Regions from separate parts of the Paenibacillus sp. OAS669 genome, predicted to be linked through region 2. Evidence: riboswitches for the same ligand, from Rfam matches in the RefSeq annotation. Region 2 holds a riboswitch; each other region holds the start of a gene.

Region 1 (6,648 bases), on a different contig from region 2:
ACTCATATCGAAAATGAGCAGCTTCGCCGGTTCTCCGGGAAGCCCATACTGAATGGACAGATACCGGCCTATCCTTTTCGTTGCTTCAGGAGTGAGATAGCCGTAGTTGTTGGACAAAATGGATTGCGTCACCGCAGCGGCCCCCGTGATTTTATATAGCGGCAGCTCAAAATACTTGTTTTTCCAATCTATAACAACCTTATCCGGTGTAACATATATTGCGGTCATTGCGGTCTGTGGAATTTGCGGAATGCCGTACTTATGAAGGCATGAAAAGCTGCTGTGAGCCCCCATTCGATACTGCTTCCCAAGCCGTTTGTTGTTCACATAGGTCTTAATAAGCCATATGGCGAGAGCGATGATGAACAAACCTTTGACGATAGGGAAATCGTCGACGATAGGAATTCGAAGGCCATCCTCAATGAATCGTGACAGGACGAACGCAGCCGCAAACAAGATTGCTGTGATGAGAAGGTTTTGCTTGAACCGCCCATTCCATTGGATAAGGGATAGGAGGGTTTTGAATATAAACAGCAGGAAGAAAAAAGAGAATAATCCTAAAAAGACATAAAGGATAGAAAACATGGTGCAAACATCCCTTCGGATCCTTTGGTAACATTATATTCATAATAACAGGTTGAAAATAATTGGTAAACGCTTCCTGATAGGATGATGGATAAATTTGTTGAAAAAGAAGGAAATAGGGCGGTGAGTGTAGAAATGGAGCGGATGCTGAACCTGCGCTATGTTCGTATAAGGGTCCGGCTGATTGAGAAAAGGATGTGATCGGAAATGGAAAACTCCAAATACGAAAAGCATTATTCGGAGCAAGGATTCTGGTCCAAGCTGAAAAAGCATGCGAAGGATGCCGGATCCAAAGTCGTTTACAGCGGGCTGCTCTTATACTATGCGCTTCAAAGTCCTTCTACGCCGACAAAAGCGAAGATTCAAATTTATGGTGCGCTCGGCTATTTGATCCTGCCGATTGATATCGTTCCGGATATGCTGCCTGTCGTAGGCTATGTGGATGATTTAGGCGCTTTGATGCTGGCCATTGGTGCCGTTGCCATGAACATAGACAATTCCGTTAAGCAAAAAGCCAAAGAGAAGCTGAAGGATCTTTTCGGAGACGATGCCGTCAACCACCAGGACATTATAGATATCGACGCTCACATCGTAGAATAGAGGATACTAAACAGGAAAGAGCACCGCACAGTGCTCTTTTTGCATGTGTAACGAATGTATTCAGCAATGCGTTTGTTAGTATACGAGTGATAGGATCCGATAGTCTGCCGAAACGGAAGCTGATAGGTTTCAGATTGGCTTCCCTTTTTTACCAAATAGAAAATGTTTATAATGAATGAGATAGATCCAACCATCACCGGAGGTAGAAGCCATGAGGATCAAAAAAATCATTTCCGCAGCGTGCATTGTCGTTGGAATTGCTGTGATGGCCTACCCGACGGTGAATGACCGTTACGAGAGCTATAAGCAGCAGCAGATTTTAGAGCAGTGGCAGGAAAGCTTGCAGTATCTAGATCAAGCCGGTTCAGATCCGGAGCCAGAGCAGGAACCGGTCACGGTTCCTTTGCCTGCGCCCGTTCCATTGAGTGCGGATGTGGTAGAGGTCCAGCCCGCGCCATTGAAGGCGGAACCGACCCCAGTCCCTCTATCTATCGGGCAGAAGAATGTGGAGGGTGTCCTCAAGATCGATAAGATCGACTTGAAGCTTCCTATTATCAAGAACGCAACGGCGGCGAATCTGAAGCTGTCGGTTGCCAGTATGGCGAATACAGGCAAGCCGGGAGAAATCGGCAATTATGCCATTGCGGGACATAGGAATCTTACGTATGGCAAAAATTTTAACCGCTTGGATGAAGTGACCGAGGGCGACCTCATAGAGGTAGATACGGGGAGCAAGCAGTATCGCTATAAGGTAGAAAGCAAGCAATACGTACTTCCCGAGGAAGTATGGGTGCTGAAAGGAAACGGCAAAGATCGGCAAATTACGCTAATTACCTGCCATCCTATGGAAAATCCGACACATCGCATCATAGTTAAAGGAAAATTGATAGAAGAGTGAGCATTTAGAACTAGAGAGGAAACAAATGGTATGCTATACTCATAGATAACCAAATAAGTTTTCGGTGCTTTCCACCGATAAAGGCAAATTCAGCGAAAGCTGGAGACGCAAAGCTATAGGGCCTTCCCTGGTCAAACTACCAGGATGGCAGCCAGTTACCGAAAGGAGAGTCTATGTTTCGTACATTAGGAGCATTGTTGCTGATCGCTGCGCTATTTCTGACTACGGCGCCTAAAGTTACCCATGCCGCTGCCGGACAACCTGTTCTGGATAAGAGTTCTCTGAGCAACGGGATTATTAAGGTCCATTATGCGGATCTAGAGCATAAGGCACTTGTGCGTGTAACCAAGGGCGAGGTCCAAATGGATTATAACCTGGTGGACGGGGCATCCTACCCTCTGCAATTGGGTGACGGCAGCTACCATGTACTGGTTGCGAAACAGATTTCCGACAACAAATATCAAGTGATTTTGCAGGAAAATGTCGACGTGAAGACGGTGAATGAGCAGGCCGTGTTTTTGCAGTCCATATCTATAGCGAGCTGGAACGAGACGACCAAAGCTGTAGTGGAGGCAAAGAAACTAGCCGCGAATGCTGCAACCGATGAAGATAAAGTAAAAGCGATTTATGCCTTTTTGACGCAAAACTACAAATATAGTGAGAGTAAAGCACAAACTGTAGACACAGGCTATATCCCTGACTTGGATAAGGTATACGAGGAATCCGGCGGAATATGCTTTGATTATGCTGCTACCTTCACGGCAATGGCCAGAAGCTTGGGAATCCCGACCCGATTGGTAATGGGATACGAGGTCCATGCCCCCGAGGTGTATCATGCGTGGAATCAAGTATATCTCAAGGATCTTCAAGAATGGGTCATTATCGACACCACCTATGACGCGTCCCGTGTACAAAGCGGGCAAGAGACAACTATGATAAAAAACAGTGCCGATTATGTTGTTACTGAGATCTATTAAGTAACTTCCATTCGCCTAGCCGGCGGGAAATCGCAGCCTGAAGAATCTGCATTTGATGCGGGTTCTTTTTTTTGTGCAATCGAACAGCGGCCTGTTGTTCAGAAATTATTCAGATCGGTGATTTACAATGACTTCGGTAATGAAACCGTAGAAGGATTTATGAAATTAGACTACGTGAAAGGGGTGATAAGAAGGGTTTCATTCATAGTAAGACGAGGGAAGGGAAAAACATATGTGGAGGAAAAAAACCAGTGCGCTGCTGATCGCTCTATTGTTTGTTATCCAGAGCCTATCGGGAGTCGGTTGTTTGACTCAGGCCTTTGCCTCAGGCACTATTACCGGCAACATCATCAACAGCGTAACCATGACGGTATACGACAAAGCAGGACAAGTCGTCACCGGCAATGTATACGAGCAGGGCTCCAAGGTCCGATTGGATTACACCTGGTCCTTGCCTGACAACCATGGTTACCACAGCGGGGATACCTTTGCCTTCACGCTGCCGCAAGCGTTCTTGCTCTTCAATGATATCAGCGGGCCATTACGGAACGGTGATGAAGACATAGGAACGTTCAAGGTCAGCAAGGACAGTCACCAAGTGCTCATGACCTTCAACAGCTATATCGAAAGTCATAGCCAGGTGCGGGGGACCCTCACCATTGACACGCAATTCGACATCAAGACAGTAACAGGAAGCACGACGCAAGTTATTAAAATTCCGGTTCAATCCGGAGAGCAGGTATTTACCCTTATCTTTAAGCCTAACGTCACATCGACCATCGGAAAAAGCGGTGTTCCTCAAGGCTTTAACCCTAAGAACATCGATTGGACGATTGATGTGAACAAGTCGCTGGACTCCGTGCAGCATGCGGTTGTCACCGACCCTATGCCGGCAGGCCTGGCGGCACCGGTAACGGTTGCCGTTTATAGCCTTAATGTAAACCTGGACGGCTCAGTAACCCAAGGCTCCTTGGTTGACGCCGGCAAATACAAGGTGGACACGGCAGGAAATGTTCTGCAAGTAAGCTTTACGAATAACCCGATCCAAGGTGCATACCGGATTCAGTATACGACTCCGATCACGGATTCCGGCGTAAGAACGTTCGTGAATACGGCAACGTTTGAAGGAAGCAACAAGCCGGCCTCTCAATCTGAGGCGACGGTGACCATCCAGCGCGTGAGCGATCTGGACAAGCATCCTTCCAAGTATGACCAGGCTGCACAAACGATCGATTGGGCCATCCAGTACAACTACAACGAGAAGTCCATAGCACAATCAGAGGCCTATTTATTCGATTCTTTCAATGACTCGCAAGAATTGGTTACCGGCTCTTTCCACGTATATCCTGTAACGTTGGATGCTACCGGCAAGGAGCTTCTGGGCACGGAGCTGCCTGCCTCGGAGTATACGGTAAGCCCTGTAGCTGCCGCCGCGGGTAAAGCAGGCTTCAAGCTGCAGTTCAAGCATCCGGTGACATCGGCCTACAAGATTACGTATCAGACGAAAGGCGTCAACCGTGTGATTGACGATGCCACGATAACGAACAATGTTTATTCGGGCAGCGGGACTTCCGCAAATCCGTCCAAGCAGGATATCAAGCAAGCGGTTATCGTGAAAAGCGTTGGATCCGTGGATTATGCCGCCAAGACCGTCGCATGGAAGCTCACCATTAATGGCGACAGTCAGCCGATGAGCAGCATCAAGGTGACGGACACCTTCCCTAAAAAAGGGCTGCGCCTCATTCCTGATTCGCTCGTTGTGAAAGCCAAAGACGGCACGGTGATTCCGGCAGCCCAATATGCTGTGGACAGCAGCGTTCAACCGGATCAAGGGTTCATATTGAATTGGAAGGACCCTCTTACGGAGCCTGTCACGGTAAGCTACACGACGGAATTCCATGCTGATTGGATCAGTCCTGCGGGGAGCACGATTAGTTTTATTAATGAAGCTCAAATCGACTGGATGGACGACGCTTCAAACGCAAGGACGAAAAAGGTTACCGCAACCTTCACTCCAAGAAATGAAGTGAAGCAAAACGGCTTCAAGAATGGTTCTTATAATGCTTCGTCTAAAGAGATCACGTGGACGGTAGGTGTCAATTACAATGGGAAAGCCGTTGCGGATGCCGTGATCGAGGATCTATTGGAATCGAAGCAGAAGCTGGTTGAAGGCTCCCTTAAGCTGTATAATATGACGATTCCTCCGAACGGAAACCCGTCGAAGGGGACGGTAGTCGATAGCACGTATTACAGCTATACGGTCGATAGCAGCAACAAGCTGGCCGTGAAGTTCTTACAACCGATCTCGACTCCGTATTATCTTGTCTTCAATACAAGTCTTGATGGAGAGCTGATAAGCAGCAGTGTCAGCAACACAGCGCAATTGTTCGACGGTACGAATCCTGTTTCCGGCAAGCTGACCGCTTCCGTAACTATCCCTCGAGGGGGAGAGTATGCAAGTAAAAACGGTAAGCAGGACGGGGACAAAATTAACTGGACGATCTACATTAACCGCGGGCAATCAACCGTTGCCGATGCCAAAATCATCGACACGCCTACGGATAACCAGCTGCTGTTACCGGATACCTTCCACTTATATGCCACAACAGTTGCGGCTGACGGAAGCCTGACCAAGTCGTCGGAGCTAGTGAAGGGAACGGATTATACGGTTGTCTTCCATACCGATGCTAACGGGAAGCAGACATTTGAGCTAAGCTTCAAGAACGAGATCCGTTCTGCTTATATTTTGGAGTATCAGTCGCTCATCGTTGCCAAGGATCAGGAAACGGTGTCCAACAAAGTCAGCTTCAGCGGCAACAACGTAAGAACGGTGACCCAAGAAACGACACAAGATATTGTGGTCGGTGTCTCCAGCGGGTCGGGTACAGGCAGCGGTAAGAGAGGCTGGCTGACCATTGAGAAGACAGATTCCGCTGATAGCCGGTTGCATTTAAGCGGCGCTACGTTCGACTTGTATCGGAAATCGGGCTCAGAATTACTGTATATTCAAACCCAGACAACAGATGCAGCGGGAAAAATCATATTTCCTAACCTGTACACCGGGGATTACGCCATAAAGGAAAAGGCGGCTCCAGTGGGATATGTTTTGGATACAACGATACATTTTGTAACTGTAGACTCTACAAATAGTAACATATTGCGCATATCGAATGTGAAGACATCAACTCCGCCGGTAAAGCCGCCAGTTGATCCTCCGGTGAAACCGCCGGTAACACCACCAGTAACACCACCAGTAACACCACCGGTAACACCGCCTGTGACGCCTCCGGTGAAACCGCCGGTTGATCCACCGGTGACGCCTCCAGTAACACCGCCAGTAACTCCTGGCGGCGGATCGTCGGATTCCGATTCCGGTGACTCGTCGGAGCCGACGAAGCGGCCGGATTCTACCGGGACGCCGGGTTCCTCAGGACCTGGATCGACAACGACGCCGGAAGCTTCAGCGAAGCCAGATCCTGCATCGGCACCTGGAGAAAAGCCAGGCACAGAACCAAAGCCAGAGACTCCTGCAACGCAGGAAGTGCCGAACCAGGATATGGCGATAGAAGGTAATATCAAGGTACCTCT
Region 2 (6,648 bases):
CTGTTCTGTCAAACGAAAGGGAAAATCTCGATAAGATCCGCCGAGCTCTACTAGATGGGCGAAAGATCCGATTTCATTATTCGAAAAAAATTACGGATTCTACGGAAAGCCGACATAGCGAACGTACCGTCGCTCCCTATGGCCTTGTACTCGTTGAAGGGTCCTGGATGCTTGTGGCTCGGTGTGATCTGCGCCAAGACATCCGCCATTTCCGGTTGTCCCGAATGGCTGAACTTATCGAACTGGACGAACGATTCGAACTGCCGGCGCATTTTGACTTAAGGGAGTATACTCCTTTAGATGATCGCCACTTGCGAGTCTGCCTTCGATTTGACCATGACATCGCAGATAAGGTGAAGGAATCGAACTATCATTTCATAGAGGATATGAAAGAGCATCAAGATGGATTGGATGTGGTCTTACGCGTTCGTCAGCTGGATGAATTGCTGCAATGGGTGCTTGGCTGGGGAGCGGGCGTAATAGTGTTGGAACCCGAATCTTTCCGAAATCGGATTTGTGAGGAAGCCCAAAAAATTCTAAAACGCTACTGACATAACGTTGTCAGTAGCGTTTTTTTATAATGGGACATGTAAATGTAAAGGAGATAAGTAAGTAAAAAGTATGCTTTGCAGCGGCTGTGGGACACAGCCAAGCCTATTATTAGGAAGGATGATATGTTATGAATTTCGCTTCTGTACGCATCATTACTGACGACGTGGATCGTCTCGTCGAGTTCTATGAAAAAGTCATGGGGGTTTCGGCGGAGCGCCTCGCGCCCGTATTTGCCGAATTCGTTGTGCCATCATGCACCCTTGCAATCGGCCACTCCCAGACGACGCAGCTATTCGGCCCCGGTTCCGTAGTGGGGGCCAACAATCGCACGGTCATTATTGAGTTCCGCGTCGACGATGTCGAGGCCGAGTATGTGCGCTTGAAGCCATTTGTCGATAATTGGGTACAGGAACCGACCACGATGCCGTGGGGGAACCGGTCTATGCTGTTCCGCGATCCCGACGGCAATCTTCTTAACCTCTTCGAGCCGGTGACGGAGGATGCGATTAAACGGTTTAGAGGTAGACATTGACGGGCAGTTAAGGATGGCCTTCAAACTTGCCGTTACAGACAGTACGGAGAACCGTATCATAAGTAAGCACAAAATGGGGTTTTGAGAAGCATCAAAGAATAACTCAATGTCTTTGATGCTTCTTTGTTTTGTCATCAGTTAGAACGAGGGGGATTTTTTCGACAAATTTCGACTTGTTCAGATATTGTTCAGTTCTGACATGTAGAATTATGTAATGCCAATACAACTGAAAAAGGCAAACCTGACCGAAAGGCAGGGACGCAAAGCCGCGGGCCTTCCCCAAAGTAAGTTTGGGATGGTAGCTGGGTTGCCAACTGATTGGCTTTTTTTGTGTGTCCATAGATTTCAGAGGAAGGGACCCTGCAAAACGATAGTTGAGTGGGAGTGGTTTGGTTCGCGCAGAACCTGGTTGCAGGAAGAGTTTAATTTAAAGATAAGGAGACTGGACAATGCAACCAACTTGCTCCGGAGAACTGGGGGTTTATGCCCAAATTTTTATGACTCAGTTCTCAAAAACCCGAAATCATCTAAACAAATTTTTAGTTGGGCGATAAAATTTGTAACACTTTGCGCTGACCTTGGACGCAAATTTAAACAAGAGGAGGTTTGATAAGCGTGTCCGCAAGATTTGAAATCGTCAAACGAAAATGGAAGAAAGGCATGAACTTAACGTTCAGCGCGGCATTGCTGTTCGGAAGCATTGCCGGTGTTGTGCCACAGAAAGCGGCTGCAGCACCGACTGTGATGACTGGGCCAGGCGGAGTTGCAGACGGCCTGACTTCTTGGGTCAATTTGAGTGTGGCAGACAGTGTGTACGCTACTGCTTCTAACCCGATTGCTCCCACTATCGCTAGTGCAATTCATCACGTGAATGATCTGGCAGGGGGAAGAAATTGGCAAAATGCCTCGACTGCCCAGTACAAACCCGATGCGATTAACTATAACCCGGGCTTGACAAAGGGCCCGACCAATGGCTTTCTTTCCCTTAATAAGTTTAATGAAAACGATCTATCCAGAGAAGTTTTCTCCGTGCAAAGCAATGCCGCTAATAATGCGGGGTTCCCGTGGGAACTTGGTGGCGACTTTCCAAATAGTATTCCTGGCGAAAAGGCGAAATACACCAAGGAGACGATTTCCTCATATTTTGGCACCGACGTCGCTACTCGGCAAAGCCGTCCATTGGATACCAACCAGCAGAATTCGACGAATACGCATGTGATGCACGTATCGAACCTATTTAACAGCAGTGAGAACAAGCATGTGTGGGATCTTTCTCTGGATGGAAAGCGCATTGGAGAGCCGGCCGTCATAACTCCTTACTCGCCTTCTAAATTCAATTCGCAAGAGGGTAGTACAATAAGTTATTATTTCGGTGCTGGTCATAGTTCGGTTTTAAACGGAGCGACTTCCGAGCTTATTGTATACAATCGCCCGCTAGAACCTGAAGAGAGAAAACAGGTCAATAGCTACCTTGGAATTAAATACGGTTTGACAATCAAGAAGCCAGATGGTACTGGCATCGAGGAATACATCGATAGCAATAAAGGAACGTTCTGGAATCCAGGGACTGTCACAGATGCTACTTACCGGATTACCGGACTGGGTCGCGACGACGCAAGCGCGCTGAAACAAAAGCAATCCGTTTCCCAGGAAGACGGTGCGCTGGTAACGATTGCGCTCGGGGATAAGATTGATGCTTCTAATGCGGCGATCACCGGTTTCGACATAAATAACGATCGATCGTTCCTTATGTTCGGCGACAATAATAAAAGCACAGACTTTACTGAGGATGTTGCCGACTCGGGTGCTCCTACAGGGCTAAAGAGCATGTCGCGTCAGTTCACCGTTCAAAAAACGAATAACTGGGCGGATGCCGGGATTACGTTGTCATTAGACCAGTCAGTTATACAATCGAGATATACTTATTATCTGTTGGTCAATGGCAAGTTTGATAAGAATTTGCGGCTAACTGACGGTAAAGTTCAGCTGAATACTAATAAATTTGGAAATGTTGCTACGTTTACCTTCGCAAGGGAGAAACAAATGGTTCCAGCCGGATTAGATACCGGTCTAATCTCGTGGTTTGAGCTGACGAAAGGTTGGGAAGCAGCAGGAAGCCCAATATCACCTGATGGTAAGTATATTAACAAAATTCAGGATCTGGCCGATCCTTCGAGAGAATGGAATCCTTATGTTTCGACAGCTAGTAGTGGACAATTACTTTCCAATTTGGGGAAAAAAATGATTAACTATCATGATGTAACTGTCCCCCAAACCGGATCAAGAGTCATGTTCGATACCAATTTACCGTTCTCTAGTCTTCCTGCATCTAACCAGAGGGAAGTTTACTCTGTACAAATCGCAGGAACCCGAGGATTCCCATGGGAGCTTGGGGGTGCTAGGTCGGGGCTCACGAAATATATCAAAACAGACATTACTGCAGATTTCGGTACTACTGCTACAAAAACAATAACACCAACTAAGGATATAACTAGACCTCATTTATTGAATGTTTGGAGCGGCATAGGCGATTGGAGCCTCTCTATCAATGGTTACCAAGAGAAAACAGACTCAACAAACACAACGCAATGGAATACAGTAACTTCATATTATCACTATATCGGCGGCGCTCATAATCAACCCATGAACGACGGTCATGTTGCAGAGGTGCTGGTTTTTGACAATAAGCTTGGCGATACTGACCGGCAAAAAGTGAGCAGCTACTTTGCGTTAAAATATGGACTCACACTGACCGGCGCGAATGGCGATCCAATTAGTTATTTAGCCAGCGACGGCTCCACAACTATGTGGACAGCTGCAAACAACGCCGGTTATGGTTACCGGATTACCGGAATAGGTAAAGATGGAGCCTTGGACCAAAGAATGTCCCGGTCGGAAGAAGACGGGGCTATGGTAGCGGTGGCCATAGGTAATGGCGACAGCGATAGTGATGGCGATGGCGACCACTTTGAATCAACGAACGAAGATAATCCGACTGTTATAGATGTCGAGAAATCGTTCTTTACGTTCAGTGATAATAATGCGGTAACAAATTACACGCTTAAAACCAATCATGCGCCTGGAACGACGGATCATTATTTGAAAAGAATGGAACGTGTGTTTAAGGTTGAAGCCAGTCCGAACTGGAAAAATAACACCGAACAGAACGTAACTTTCAAATTACTTTCGAATGATGCCGCAGCGCCTATCGATACTTACTACTTGCTTACAAGTGAAGACGGAGTGAATTTCAATGAACCTGTCGAAGCAAACAAATTAAGCGGCAGTTATGAAGTCAAGATCAATAGCAATGATGTAAAATACTTTACTTTTGCCAGAACATATAGGGATGAATTGCAAACAGTGGTTGACGGTTCCCCTGCTTATGTAGAAGAGAAGTACACAACAGAAAGCTGGGCCGCTTACCAAACGGCGTTATCGAATGCCAGTGCTGTTCTGGTAGACGGTACGGCTACACAGAAGCAAATTGATCAGGCAAAAGATGCATTGACAGCAGCAATGAATGGCCTAGTATTACAAGTTCCGAAGCTGGAGTCGGCAAGTATTGACGCTGCTTCGAAAACAATCACACTTAAGTTTGATTATCCGGTGAAATTGACGGCAGCAGATGTAAAAGACGGGTTTACTGTTACCGTGAAAGGCCAGCAAATCCCGATTGAATCCATCCTCGTCGATACAACGAACGCCAAAATCGTAACCATTAAGTTACCGGACGGTTACGATGTGGACAGCAGCCAGATTGTGGCGGTTGGGTACGATAAAACGAATGAAAACTTAAAAGGTACCAACGATAATGTAGTTGATAACTTTTCGCGGAATGCGGAAGATCCGTTTTTCGCCACCCTAACCATAACCGAGCCAAGCGGCAATACCGTAACTATCCCTAGGCCGGAGATCAAAGGAACATCCGAACCGGGGTCAACGGTCACGGCCGTCGTTTACGACCATGGTGGCCATATCGTAGCAACCCCAACTGTTACTGTGAATGGGGACGGTACGTGGAGCTTTGCGCCGGAAACCAACCTGCCTGACGGCGATTATACGTTTGAGGTTACGGCCGTGAAAAACGGCAAGACCACAAAGAAAAGCAAAGCATTGACTGTGGCTGTTCCAGACGCAGCCCTGATTACCACTAAACCAGGCGGCTCAACCGTTACCGAGTCCAAGCCTGAATTTGCAGGAACAACCGAACCGGGTTCAACGGTTACGGCCGTCGTTTACGATCACGCTGGTCATATCGTAGCAACTCCAATTGTTACTGTGAATGGGGATGGTACGTGGAGCTTCACTCCGTCCGTTGATCTTGCCCCAGGCGAGTACAAGGTCGAAGTGACGGCGACGAAAAATGGCAAGATGGTGACCAAGACGAAGACCTTTACGGTCGCTGTCGTCGACAAAACGGCATTGCAAGCGAAAGTAAACGAGGTTAAGAGCGAGAACCTGAAGGAGAACGCCTATACGCCGGAAAGCTGGCAGGCGCTGCAGGATACGCTGAAGAAAGCCGAGAAGGTATTGAACAATCCGAATGCAACGCAAGCTGAGGTCAATGCAGCGCTGGCTGCACTGAACGATGCGCGAAATCATTTGGTTTCGGTGAATGGTGAGCCTGGACTCGGTTCGCTCCAAGTGGGTGATGCGAACGGCAATCCGTTCGCACTGACCCCTGCATTCGACGGCCGTCAGTTGAACTATAAGGCCGTCGTATCGAACGAAGTGACTACAATCGGTATCGACCCGCAAGCGCTGCAGCCGGGCAGTAAAGTCGCCGTTACCTTGAACGGTAACCCGGTCAGTGCTTCGGACTGGAACAACCTTCCGCTCAAGGAAGGCTTGAATACCATTCAGGTGCAAGTGACCGGTCCGGACGGCAAGCAAACGACTTATACACTGGAAATCACCCGGACCACGAACAAGCTGGTCTCGCTTACTCCGTCCACCGGAAGCTTGAACCCGGCTTTCGAGTCGGACAAGGAAGCTTACACGATGACCGTGTCCGGCGGTGTATACCAGCTGCAATGGACGCCTGTAGCGCTCGATCCGGGTGCTAAGATCGAAATTGCCGTTAACGGAGGCACCTACAGCGAAGTGGGCAGCGGAGCGACAAGCGCAGCACTTCCGCTCAACGTTGGTATGAATACGGTAACGGTGAAAGTGACCGACCGGGATGGCCGTATCAAGGAATATACGGTTTCCGTCCTTAGAGCATCCACTTCCGGAAGTAACCGGCCAAGCGGTGGAGGCGGAGGCGGCAGTGCTTCTAATTCCGGCGACATCGTTACAACGGTGAACGATAACCAAACCTCCTTCGCAACACAAACGACAGAGAAAGTCGGAGACCGGAACGTTACTACCGTGAAGATCGATGGCGATAAGCTCAACGGCATCTTGTCCCAAGGGGGCGCGCAGCATCTGGCGATTCGCGTACCGGGTGACGGTGATGTACAGGTACAAGGCTTAACGGCATCCATGGTCAAGCAGCTGAAGGATACCGGCTCGAGCCTGGAAATCGGGAACTTGCTGGCTATCTATCCGGTGCCTAGCAG
Region 3 (6,648 bases), on a different contig from region 2:
TTTAATGTAGCCCGGGAATATCCGGAGATTCCGTTCATCATTCCGCATTTCGGCGCCGGCTATTTCCAGGAGCTGCTGCATTTGTGCTGGAGCTGTCCGAACATTTACATCGATACTTCAGGCTCCAATCAATGGATGCGCTGGACCCCATATGAGCTAACCCTGGAGACGCTCTTTCGTAAGACCTATGAGCTAATCGGACCGGAGCGGATCATCTACGGTTCGGATTCCAGCAGCTTTCCAAGAGGCTATGTATACCGCTATTTACAGGATCAGGTCCGGGTTTGCCGGGAATTGAACTGGAGTGAGCGGGATATCGAGAACGTGTTCGGCAACAATGCGAGGCGATTGCTGAACGTTCCAACGAAGCTAACCGAATAGGAGAGAGGAAGGAAGAGCATGAAGAGAAGAAGGAACAGCCAGTCCATAGACAGGATGAGAGCCGCTTTGCTGCTATCCGGCTTACTTATCGCTTTATCCGGCTGCTCGGGAGGGGCGGGCCAGCATGCTTCCGGGAAAGGAGACACAACCAAGGACCAGGAAGCAGCCAAATCGTCTGCCGATGCCGCTCAGGCCAAGGACGAGAAGGTGACCATTGAATATTGGCAGTATCAGTACCCGGCCAAGGTCGATTTGATCCATGCGCTCATCGAGGATTTTCAGAAGAAGCATCCTAACATTATTGTAAAGCAAACCAATTTTCCCTATGACCAATATAACGAGAAGGTGGCGGCGCTTGTTCCTGCGGGAAAAGGACCCGATGTCATCAACCTGTACTACGGCTGGCTGCCTAAATATGTCTCCTCGGGGTACTTGCAGCCGCTGCCGGACAGCGCCTTTTCGGAGGCGGCCATTAAGCAGGAGTTTTTTCCCTTCGTGGATACCGCCAAGCTGAACGGCAAATATTACGCCATACCGACAGCTGTCCGTACCCTCGCGCTTTTTTATAACAAGGAGCTGTTCACCAAGGCTGGGCTGGATCCCGCCAAACCGCCGGCAACATGGGATGAGCTGGTGGATTACGCCAAGAAGCTGACCCAGAAGGATAAGAACGGCCAATACGTCGTCGAGGGGCTGGCTTGGCAGCCGAACGCGCAGCTGCACCATTGGTACCGGGATGCGCTGGTGTATCAGGCGGGGGGCAAAGACATCAGTGACGATAGGCGCAAAATTTTGTGGAACCAATCCCCGGCAGGGCTTGAGGCCTTCAAATATTTGATAGATTTGTCGCTTGTACATAAGGTGGGCACGAACAATTTTTATAATGATGACATTACGGCCTTCAAGGGCGGTCATGCGGCGATGAATATCGACGGTTCGTTCCAGCTCGGCGGCTTGAAAAAGGATGTGCCGGATTTGCCGTACGCGATCGCCCCGCTGCCTGCATATAAGGAGAAAGCGACGCAGGTATCGTTCTGGGCCAATGCCATTACGAAAAACGTGCAGGGCAAAAAGCTTGAAGCCGCCGCGGAGTGGCTGAAATATTTGACAAGCAAGGAAGTGCAGGAGCAATGGGTGGAGAAGGTCGGGGAGCTCCCGGCCAAGAAGGAGGTCGCTTTGCAGGAGAAATATGCCAAGGATGAGAAGCTGGGGCCGTTCATTCAACAGCTTGGCGTGGCACATGCCCATTTCTTCGTTGATGAGAAGCTGGAGCGGGACTACTTCACAGAGGCGGTCGATCAGGTGGTGCTGAACAAGGTGCCTTATGAGAAAGCTTTCGAGGAGCTTGTATCGAAGACGCAGAAGCTGTATGACGATTATTGGGCGAAGCAGGATAAGAAATGAGGCGGGAGTCAGGGGGAGTGTCTATGGAACAAGTAAATAAGCTTGCACTCCGTAAAAAGCCAATTTCCTTTAAAAGCGGGCTCAGCTATAAAAAGCAGCGCTATCTGTTTATTTACAGCTGCCTTCTGCTGCCCCTTCTTTTTTTTGTCATCGTACGTATTCTGCCTATTGCCTATGCATTCAACATTGGCTTCCGGGAGTGGGATTTATTGTCGGAGGAGAAGCCCTTCGTCGGATTCGACAACTATGCAGCGCTCTTTCAGGATACGAAGTTCATCAGGTCGCTCGGCAATACGTTCGTATATGTTCTGATCGGCGTGCCGGGGCAGTTGATCGCCGGTCTGGCGGTTGCGCTCCTTCTTCATAAGCTCCATGTATCCAGAGGCTTGTACCGGACCCTTTACTTTATCCCCTATATCACCAGTGTAGTTGCGGTAAGCTGGGTGTTTCGCTGGATTTTTATGAAAAATGGAGTTATCAATGCGCTGCTCCTGAAGCTGGGTCTCGAGCCGCAGCTATTCCTGGGCTCTCCGTCTCAAGCGATCTTTATTGTTATTGCCGCAATGATATGGCAGAGCATCGGGTTTCAGATGATCGTCTTTTTGAGCGGGCTGGAGAATATCCCGGCCTTGTATTACGATGCAGCTTCCATCGACGGAGCGAACCGCTGGCAAAGGTTTCGTTATATTACATTACCGCTGCTCAACCCGGTTCTAGTGTTCTCCGTCATTATTGCCAGCATCAGCTATCTGCAATCGTTCACCCAGGTGTTGAATATGACCTTGGGAGGTCCGCTGAACTCGACGGTTTCCCTGGTATTGTATATCTACGATATGGCCTTTAAGCATTTCAATATGGGAGAGGCGGCTGCGGCGACCGTGGTGCTGTTTGTCATCATTTTATTGCTGTCTCTGCTGCAGATGAAGATATTAAGCAGCAAAACAGAGTATTAGGCCCTAGGGGGTGAAGGCAGTGAAGGTTACAGGAAACGCCGGTGGAACGAACAAGAGGCGCCGGTTCGGGGCTACTATAGTTCTGCTTCATATCGTACTCAGCATCGGAACAGTGGGAATGGTATTTCCTTTTGTGTGGATGATCGCCACCTCCTTGAAGCTGCCGAAGGACGTATTCTCCTTGCAGCTGATTCCGGAGACGATGACCCTTGATAATTATGCGGCCTTGTTCGTCCAATCCCCGTTCGCCGACTGGATGCTGAACAGCCTGGTCGTGGCCTGCATAACGACGGCAAGCGTGGCGCTGTTTGATACGGTAGCAGGCTATATTCTGGCCCGATTTTCATTTCACGGCAAGCAGGTTATCTTTATCGCCATCTTAAGCACGATGATGGTGCCTACGGAGATGCTGATCATCCCCTGGTATATCGCCTCTGTTCAACTGGATTGGGTAGATACGTATACGGGGATTTTGTTTCCCGGGATCATGTCGGCTTTCGGCATTTTCCTGATGAAGCAATTTATGGAGCAGGTTCCTCAAGAGCTGCTGGACGCAGCCAGAGTCGACGGTTTGAATGAATGGAGCATCATGGTGCGTATTGCGGTGCCTCTTGTTCGTCCCGCGCTGGCTGCGTTAGGAATACTTACTTTTTTATCCAGCTGGAACGCTTTTATTTGGCCGCTTATTGTGACCCAGTCGCCCGAACGATTAACCATTCCGGTGGGCATTTCCTTCTTCTCGAGCGAACAGAAGGACAGCAGCAGCTGGGCGATGATTATGACAGGAGCAAGTGTCTCGGTGCTTCCGCTAATCGCCGTATTCCTGTTGTTTCAAAAGCATATTATCCGCGGCATTGCATTAACGGGACTGAAATAGGTTCTTCACCATTTGGCGGGTACTCATATGAATTTGGCCTCTTTACAAATAGCCGGATATAGTAGTAAAGTCATGGAGATACGGTTGGTGCTATAGGAAAACAAGTACTATTTTGCCAGCTTGTATGCTACAATGGATGTAGTTTGGCTATATAATCACCATGACAAATCGATAATGGCAAACTTGCCGAAAGGCAGGGACGCAAAGCCACAGGCCTAAAGGAGCATTCCTATGGCGGCTGGGTTACCGAAAACGGCGCATAGGTTCTAAGTTTTGCAAAAACAAGACTGCCCAATTTCGGGCAGTTTTTTTTAATTCTTATAACTTTCTTTGTAAAGGGGCTGTATCATGTGCAAGCAAACTTCGTGAACCCGTTCTTAACTTCTTCACTTCATGTCATTGAAACGCTGATCCAAATTAAACCCATTGTCGGGCAGCTTAGTATGAGAACGATCCAATACACGGAGGATTACGTTTGGCTCAAAATCGGGATTCTGGGCCAGCTGCAAAAGGATATTATTTTTGGTATTCCCGAGACGGTTGCTTTACGGATGGTATCCGGGATGATGGGCGGCTATCCCCTCACGCATTTTGATGAGATGTGCCAGAGCGCGGTCGGCGAGCTGGGGAATATGATTAGCGGAAATGCCAGCACCTTGCTGTTTCAGCAGGGGATCGAAGTCGATATTACACCGCCGAGCCTCATTAACGGAGCTGCAAACCATTGGGGGGGCGAAGTGTTCAGTATTCCTCTTAGTCTGGAAACCATCGGAGAATTTCATATTTATATTTCCGCATAATAATGTATACTATTCCTATGAGACAAAATGTATATAAAGTCCTATAGTTTTGAGCATTGGACTTCCGATCTCTTTATGATATGTTATGTAATATCACACTCCTATATATAGGCGGGTTTTCTTTTATGGATGCAGAGCCTTTGTTAAAGCATGTAAGGGATAAGAAGTCACAGGTTATTGAGCAGTGGCAGAAGCTGATGGAGGAGCAGATTTTACGCGGGTATAATGTATCCAATATGATGCGCAGGGGCGACATCTATTTTGATTATATTACCGATCTTCATATTCCCCCGGAGCAGCATCCGATTCGGCAATTGGTTGACGATTGGTGCGGAAGGTTCGAGGAATTGGGGCTTCAAATTATTGATATTATTCAATGCTCTCACTCATGGCGCCGCGCCTTGCTGGATGTACTCGGAGATTCGCTGCCGGCAACCTTGTATCACCAAATTTGTCTTCGAATCGACGATTTCGAGGGAATCCTATGCAAGCATTATTGGCAGATTACATTGGCTTCAATGATAGAAAAAGATACGGCTATTCACCAGCTTCACGACGACCGGATGAATCTGATCGGGAAAATGGCCGCCAGCATGGCGCACGAAATTCGCAACCCTTTAACTTCTATTAAAGGGTTTATTAAACTGCTTCGTTCTAATATCCATTCTCTGCCAAAAGAGAAGATAGACTCCTATTTGGAGTTCATAGAGGATGAATGCAACAATATGCATATGCAGGTGACCGGATTTCTCAGCTTCTCCAAGAAGCCTATGGTGGAAGAAGAGAAGGAGCCGATCTCCGTCAAGCAGATGCTGGAATACAACCTGTCGTTGCTGCGCCCTCGACTAATTAATGAAAATGTCAATCTGTGCGTTAAAATTCCGGAACATATGACCCTTCGCGTTCAGAGGCTGGGAATCCAACAGGTGCTGAACAATTTGATTAATAATGGTATCGATGCGCTCTCTCAAGCGAAGTACGATAAAAAAATGAAGATATCCGCCTTCGAGGACCAGCGTAAAGCCTATATTCACATTACGAATAACGGTCCTCCTATTCCGGCGGAGCTGGCCAAATCGCTATTTGTCCCATTTGTTACCAACAAAACGAATGGAACGGGCCTAGGGCTTACGATTTGCAAGCAAATTATGCATAAAAATGACGGGGAGATCTCGTTCTCCAGTACGGATAAGGAAACTGTATTTATGCTGACCTTTCCCAAGTCGGCTTCCTGAATAACTGAATCCATAAAAGAGGAACTGCAAGCGATTAAGCTTGCGGTTTTTTTGTATGCACATATACCTGCAATAACTTACCAACGGTTAAATAAGGAGCCGAGAGGGGTTTGTTCATGCTCCGTTCATATTCGTGGTGTACTTTAATCGAAGAAATCGAATGTGCCCTGTCGTCATTCGTCCGGGCATAACGTGGATGCCGACGCTTATAAAGCAAAGTTCAGTACCGCTTACGAAGTAAGTTTTGCCCTGCAAAACTAAGCAAATGCTTACGAAGTCAGCTTTGCTTCGCAAAGCTAAGAAAATGCTTACGATGCAAGCTTTACTGCGTAAAGCTCTTAGGAGGGAACCCAATGAACAAACTGACCAGCTTCTCCATGAAAAATGTAGCTGCGGTGTTCATCATGATAGCCATATTGATGGGCGGAGGCTTGTACTCAGCATCTACATTGAAAGTGGAGAACATGCCGGACGTATCCTTTCCGGTAGTCTTAATTTCCACCACCTACCAAGGTCCGCCTAAGGATGTGATGGAAGAGGTCACGAAGCCTATAGAGGATAAGGTGGCCAATATCGAGGATCTTGATTCGCTGACGTCTACCTCAAGCGATAACGTATCCACCATCATCGTCCAATTCAAGCAAAATGTAGACACAGATAAAAAGAAGCAGGACTTGGAAAGTCTGGTGCAGGAAGTGCAGCTGCCTGCTACGGCGGATAGACCCAAGGTATCCACCTTCGGCTTTGCTTCGATACCTGCCTATTACTTGGCGATCAATGCCGACAACGGCATGAGCCAGACGGAGCTGGATCAGCTCTATGAGGACAAAATCAAGCCAGGCTTTGAAGCGATGCCGGGCATTGACCATCTGGATTCCATCGGTGCCAGAGAAACGACCATGGATATTCAGCTGGATGCGGATGCATTGAACAGCTTTGGCTTGACCCCGGCGCAAGTGACGGCCTCGCTGCGCAGCGCTTTGTCCAACGGGCCAATC

The links. A riboswitch is a leader RNA that binds a small molecule or an ion and turns the genes downstream of it on or off. The one in region 2 is predicted to bind cyclic di-GMP.
Region 1: another riboswitch for cyclic di-GMP. It lies ahead of GGC63_RS17570 (transglutaminase-like domain-containing protein); the one in region 2 lies ahead of GGC63_RS35130 (S-layer homology domain-containing protein).
Region 3: another riboswitch for cyclic di-GMP. It lies ahead of GGC63_RS21505 (chemotaxis protein CheX); the one in region 2 lies ahead of GGC63_RS35130 (S-layer homology domain-containing protein).

Annotation. Positions count from the first base shown of each region.
Region 1 is NZ_JADBDR010000007.1:253,250-259,897, reverse strand. Features, by position in the region: gene GGC63_RS17585 (hypothetical protein) at 1-585, opposite strand, end outside; gene GGC63_RS17580 (YkvA family protein) at 793-1,185, shown strand; gene GGC63_RS17575 (class D sortase) at 1,397-2,083, shown strand; cyclic di-GMP riboswitch class I at 2,156-2,246, shown strand; gene GGC63_RS17570 (transglutaminase-like domain-containing protein) at 2,257-3,060, shown strand; gene GGC63_RS17565 (collagen binding domain-containing protein) at 3,293-6,648, shown strand, end outside.
Region 2 is NZ_JADBDR010000006.1:321,856-328,503, reverse strand. Features, by position in the region: gene GGC63_RS15920 (helix-turn-helix transcriptional regulator) at 1-551, shown strand, start outside; gene GGC63_RS15915 (VOC family protein) at 680-1,084, shown strand; cyclic di-GMP riboswitch class I at 1,309-1,399, shown strand; gene GGC63_RS35130 (S-layer homology domain-containing protein) at 1,700-6,648, shown strand, end outside.
Region 3 is NZ_JADBDR010000010.1:82,956-89,603, forward strand. Features, by position in the region: gene GGC63_RS21485 (amidohydrolase family protein) at 1-381, shown strand, start outside; gene GGC63_RS21490 (extracellular solute-binding protein) at 400-1,785, shown strand; gene GGC63_RS21495 (carbohydrate ABC transporter permease) at 1,809-2,738, shown strand; gene GGC63_RS21500 (carbohydrate ABC transporter permease) at 2,758-3,615, shown strand; cyclic di-GMP riboswitch class I at 3,782-3,866, shown strand; gene GGC63_RS21505 (chemotaxis protein CheX) at 3,966-4,415, shown strand; gene GGC63_RS21510 (sensor histidine kinase) at 4,541-5,650, shown strand; gene GGC63_RS21515 (efflux RND transporter permease subunit) at 6,004-6,648, shown strand, end outside.